2 regions of the Thermobifida halotolerans genome follow, and region 2 is predicted to be linked to the other one. Evidence: predicted binding sites of a transcription regulator. Region 2 holds the regulator's gene; the other holds the start of a gene.
What was found. Region 2 encodes LexA, which represses DNA repair genes until DNA is damaged. Its sites were predicted from a motif close to TCGAACANNTGTTCGA; they were not measured.
Positions count from the first base shown of each region.

Region 1 (2,921 bases), 790 kb from region 2:
CAGTTGCGGGCGGGCAAGCACAGCGCCGAGTACTTCCGGCGGACCGCCGCCCCCCGCCCACGCGCGCCCGTCTCCTCCCGGATGCGTCCCGAGGACATCCGCAACAAGGGCTTCAACACCACCCGACTGCGTGTCGGCTACTCGGAGGAGGAGGTGGACGCCTTCCTCGACCGCGCCGAGGCCACCATCGCCGCGCTGGTGAACGGACAGCCGACCGAGGCCCCCCTGACCGCGTCACAGGTGCGTGAGGTGCAGTTCTCCAGTACCCGACTGCGCTCCGGTTACGTGGAGACCGAGGTGGACGCGTTCCTCGACGAGATCGCCGACGAACTGGAGCGCTACGGGCTGCACTGACCGGCCGCGTCCGGAGAGCGGCTCCCGTCAACCGGCCCGCAGGCTCGCCAGCAGCAGGTCGGCGTAGTAGCCGCCCAACTGGGCGCCGTCCAGTTCGCCGTCGGCGCGGTACCACATGCCCAGGTGGTGGATCGAGCCGAAGAAGTAGTTGACCACGATGTCCGCCGGGACCTTCTCGTGGAAGACGCCTTCGCGCATCCCCTCCTCGATCAGCGACCGGAACAGCTCGTGGTACCTGCGGCGCTCCTTGCGCACCTCGCTCTGGCGGCCCGGGGAGAGCATGTGCAGCGAGCGGAAGAAGATGACCGTGTCGTCGAGGTTGTCCACCGTGGTCTGCACGACGTCGGAAGCGGCGGCGTGCAGGCGCTCGGCGACGCCGCCCCCACCCTCGACGATCTGGACCAGCCGGCTCATCTGCATGTCCAGGACGCGCTGGTAGACCGCGAAGAGCAGGTCGTCCTTGGAGGTGAAGTAGTGGTACATCGCGCCCTTGGTGACCCCGGCCGCCTCGACCAGCTCCTGGACCGAGACCCGGTCGAAGCCGTGCTGGGCGAACAGGCGGGTGGCTTCGGCCAGGAGACGGTCCGGCACCGAGGGGGATACCGTCTTGGGCTCGGCTGGCTGCGTCATGTTCCCCTGCCTCTCGCGTTCCGCCGCGTGGTCCGCGGCGCCGTCGCTCCCCGGATGTGAACGTTCCAAGCATAGGCCACCGGGCATACCAACCAGTATGTTGCGGATCTCATCCCACCGGGACAGCGCATCCCGACGATAACGGCGACCCGGCGGTAGGCAAATTCCCGCTATCGTCGGAGCCGACGGTGTGAACCGTCCCCTCGGGACGGAAACTCCGACGCGCCCCCGAAGAGCACCGAATCCGAACTCTTGTTCGATATGGTGCGCGGGTGAGTCTCTACAACGAACAGATCGACGTCCGTTCCACCACCGACGACGCCCCCGCCCTGTTCTCGTGGCGCGGCACCCTCTACCGCGTGCGCCGGGTCATCGGCACCTGGCGCGGCACGAGCCCCACCGCTCCCGCCGAGGTGCGGCTGGTCCGGGTGGCGGCGGAGTCCGACCACGGCCACGGGATCGCCGACATCGTTCTGGACACCGCGACCAACCACTGGACGATGCGGCGGCTGTGGCACTGACCACGGCCGGCGCGCGGATCAGTCCGCGCCGACCTCGACCTCCACGGTCGTCACTCCCTGCGGCTCGCAGACGGCCCGCCCGGCGGTGATCTCGGCGACCCACGCCGCGAACTCCGCCGGGTCGGCCCCGTCCAGCGCGACGTCCAACCGGACGTCGGCCCCGTAACGCACGTCCAACACCCGGTGCCGCGACTCCCGCAGGTCGCTCTCCAGCCGCCCGGCCTGCTGGTAGTCGGCCAACACCGTCATCACCGGCAGCGAGCGCCGCTCCAGCACCCCCACCGCGTCGACCGCCGCCGACACCGCGCTGCCGTAGGCCCGGACCAGTCCGCCCGCACCGAGTTTGACCCCGCCGAAGTAGCGGGTCACCACCGCGACGGTGTCGGTGAGGCCGCGGTGGCGCAGCACCTCCAGCATGGGAATCCCGGCCGTCCCGGCGGGCTCCCCGTCGTCGCTGGAACGCTGCACCCCGCCGTCCCCGCCCACCACGTAGGCGGTGCAGTTGTGGGTGGCGTTCCAGTGCTGCCTGCGCCGCCGCGCGATGAACGCCCGCGCCTCGTCCTCGTCCGCGACCCGCGCGAGCGCGCAGATGAACCGGGACTTCCTGACGTCGATCCGGTGCTCGCCGCCTCGTCTGATCGTTCTCATGCCGCTCCCGATCGTATGCGCCGCTCCGCACGCCGCCGAGGCGCTCTGTAGGGTCGTGCCCATGCCGACACCCTCTTTCGTCCTACGACTGCGCGAGCACGTGGGCCACGAACTGCTGTCCCTCGTGGGAGTGACGGCGGTGGTGGTCGACCCGGACGGGCGCATCCTGCTGCACCGCCGCGCCGACGACGGACGCTGGTGCACCCCCGGCGGCCTCGTGGAGCCCGGTGAGCAGCCCGCCGCCACGCTGGTGCGCGAACTACAGGAGGAGACCGGGGTGCGCGTCCACCCCGAGGCGCTGGTCAGCGCGGTCATGGAGGAGCCGTACACCTACCCGAACGGCGACCGGGTCCAGATCCTCGACCTGGCCTTCCGCTGCCGCCCGGTCTCGGGACAGGCCCGTGTCAACGACGACGAGTCCCTGGAGGTGCGCTGGTTCGACTACGCCGACCTGCCCGCGATGCCCGGCCGCATCATGCGCCGCATCGACCACGCCCTGGCGGGAACGGTCGGCTGGTTCGACCCCCGCGGCGGCCCGTGGCGCGAACCCTGACCCCCGGTGCGGCGTCGCGCCCGCGGCCTTCCGCGGTCGTGTCGGGGCGGGTCGGCCGCCGCGGACCGACCCCGCCGGGTCGGTTCCGATCAGTTCGGCAGGTTCTCCTCGATCGCGCTGATGATCTCGGGGTCCTCCGGCTCCACCCTGGGCCGGAAGCGGCCCAGCACCCTGCCCCCGGGAGCGACGAGGAACTTCTCGAAGTTCCACTGGAC
Region 1 covers NZ_CP063196.1:3,778,137-3,781,057, forward strand. The annotation lists gene NI17_RS16925 (DivIVA domain-containing protein) at 1-354, shown strand, start outside; gene NI17_RS16930 (TetR/AcrR family transcriptional regulator) at 382-984, opposite strand; gene NI17_RS16935 (DUF6504 family protein) at 1,257-1,505, shown strand; gene NI17_RS16940 (YigZ family protein) at 1,524-2,153, opposite strand; gene NI17_RS16945 (NUDIX hydrolase) at 2,215-2,706, shown strand; gene NI17_RS16950 (glutathione peroxidase) at 2,796-2,921, opposite strand, start outside.
Region 1: NI17_RS16935 (DUF6504 family protein) is a predicted target of LexA. The motif match lies at 1,229-1,244, and genes of this name have one in related genera.

Region 2 (2,921 bases):
GAGGCCGTCCAGTGGTACGACACCACGACGCTGCACGGGTGCGTGGCGGTGCGGCTGTCCAACCTCATGGTCTCCACCTGCTACGAGGCCAGCACCGACTTCGCCGCGAGCCGGGAGGTCGCCGAGAACGAGGCCGTGGAGGGAGCCCTGACCGTGGCGCGCGAGATCGTGGCCTCCCTCGAACAGGACTGAGTCCGCCCCTGCGCGGCCGACGCCCCGCGAGGACACCGGACCGCCCCGCACCGTCAACCACGCGGATCATCCGCCGATTCATCCAGCGAGGACAACCCAATGACCCAACAGCCTCCCCCCGGTGGCCCGCAGCCCCCGTACGGTCAGCCGTACGGTTCTCCGCAACCCCCCTACGGTCAGCAGCAGTTCACCCCCCAGTACGGGGCGGGAGGCTATCCGCCCCCGCCGAGGAAGACCAACGGCTGCCTGATCGCCGGCGTCATCGGGGGCGCCGCCGCGGTCCTGGCGGTGGCGGGGCTCATCGTGGTGTTCGCCCTCCGGGGAGGCGACGAGCAGAACAGCGACGGGCAGTCCCCCGTGGCCGGACAGACCCGGGAACCCGAGGACGAGGGGAGCCGGGAGCCGGAGGAGTCGGCCACACCGGCCCCGCAGGGAGACTTCACCACCCTCCCGGAGTGCGCCGTCGCCGAGCACGACGAACTGGACCGCCTCGTCCCCGGACACAGCCTGAAGGTCGAGGACGTCGACACCGAGGGCGACGACTGGTGGGAGGGCTACCACTGCACCTGGACCAACGCCAACTCCTCCGGTGACGGCAACTACTACCTCCTCACGATCGTGGTCAACGACCCGCTTCGGTACGACACCGACCGGGATCTGGAACTGTACTCCGGCGACTACTCCACGGAGACGGTCACCGGGCTCGGGGACGGCGCCGTGTCCTGGTACGACACCGAGAACGAGGTCGGATGTGTGGCCACCTACCTGGAGAACCTCTCCCTCGCCTCCTGCTACGACGAGATGAGCGGAGGGAGGCCGCTGCCCGAGACCAAGGCGATCGAGGAGGCCGAGAACCTGGCCCGCGCCACCCTGGACGTGATCGCGCAGGGCGACTACCGGTAGTCCTCCTCCGGTCCGGGGCCGCGTTCCGGACCGGAGTTGGGACACCGCTGCGGGGAGCCGCACCCGAGGGAAGTCGGCGGCGGAGCGGGCCGACGCGCGAGGCGACCGATCCGGCCGCGTCTCCTCCCGCGCAGTGAGAGCAATCCCGCACCACGGGCTCGGGACCCGTGGTGCGGGATTGCTCTTTGTCGGACTGTCCGCGGCGGCGGGGCGCTGCGCGCGCCGGTCACTGTTCCGCCGACCGGTGGCGGCCCGCCCCGGACTCCCGGAAGGCCTCGCCGTGCTCCTGGCTTCCCGGCGGCGACGCCACGAGACGGGGGTTCAGGCCGCCGTTTCCGGTGCGGATCACGGGACCGTACCGAACCGAAGCGAAGTCGTTATACCTTGCGGAGCACGGTGACGACCTTGCCCAGGATGGTCGCGGAATCGCCGTTGATCGGCTCGTAGGCGCTGTTACGGGGCAGCAGCCAGACGTGTTCTCCGTCACGCTTGAAGACCTTGACCGTGGCCTCGTCGCCCAGCAGCGCGGCCACGATGTCACCGTTGTTGGCGTCGGGCTGCTGCCGGACAACCACCAGGTCACCATCGGTGATGGCGGCGTCGACCATCGAGTCGCCCACGACGGTGAGCATGAACAGCGCTCCCTCGCCGACAAGCTGGCGGGGCAGGTTGAGGACGTCCTCGACGTACTCCTCGGCCAGGATCGGACCACCTGCTGCGATGCGCCCCAGAAGCGGGATGTCGACCGTGCCGGGGGAGTCCGCGCCCGGCACGTCGCCGAGTTCGTTCTGGGAACGCACGGGGGATTGGCCCGGAATGCGAATTTCCACGGCCCTTGGGCGATTCTGGTCGCGGTGGAGGTAGCCCTTGCGTTGCAACACCTTCAACTGGTGCGCGACACTTGAGGGGCTGGACAGTCCCACCGCGTCACCGATCTCCCGGATGGACGGCGGGTATCCGCGCTCACGCACGTAGCGGTGGATGACGTTCAGGACACTTCGCTGGCGGTCGGTGAGTGTCGGAGCGGCGTCCGCCTCCTTTGCGGAGGTCTGAGCGGAATCGGGCTCCGTGCGGACTGGGCGGAGTGCGGAGACGGAAGACTTCTCCTCCGCGCGAGGTTTCTGCGCTCCGTGGTTCTCCTCCGGCACGTCCGGCCTCCTCGGCGGTCGGTGTCCTCGGTCGTGGACTGTCGGCTGGCTGTGACATCGGTGCTCGTTCCGAGTGTCGAGTGCGGCGGTGTGACATGACCGACACCGGCGCTCTACCGGAGCGAAACACACTCCACGTTAGTCCCTGCACAAAGCAATATCAAACAAACGTTCGAGATGGTGCTGAAAAATTTCCCGGAATGCGGTAGTAATCGAACGCCAGTTCTAGCGGACGGAGGCCCGAAGGGGAAGACCATGTCCGAATCCGCTCTGCCGCCCACCTCCACGCCACCCGCAGTCGGCCGTTCCTCCCGCCGCTCCACGGGAGGCGCTGCGCGCACCCGTGCCGGTTCCGGGGCGAACCTCTACGACTGGTCCCGCGAGATCCCCGAATGGGACGCCCCCGCGTCGGCGCCCCGGGCGCTGGACGACCTTCCCGAACTGGGCTCCCCCGGCCGCGACAGGGCCGCCCGTCCCGCCCCCGGCGGCCCGCCCCGGCTGACCAGACGCGGCAGGGTGGTCCTGTTCTCCCTCCTCGGAGCGGCCGCCGTGGCGGGGGTCGGCCTCCTCTCCCTGATCGCCGTGACCCTGGGCGCCTCCAGCGCCGACGCCTCCACCGAGAACTTCTTCCACCTGCCCGAGCAGCCCCCCACCGTCGTCGTCGACGAGGGGGACACG
Region 2 covers NZ_CP063196.1:2,984,652-2,987,572, reverse strand. The annotation lists gene NI17_RS13385 (hypothetical protein) at 1-192, shown strand, start outside; gene NI17_RS13380 (hypothetical protein) at 292-1,095, shown strand; gene lexA (transcriptional repressor LexA) at 1,473-2,243, opposite strand; gene NI17_RS13370 (LysM peptidoglycan-binding domain-containing protein) at 2,499-2,921, shown strand, end outside.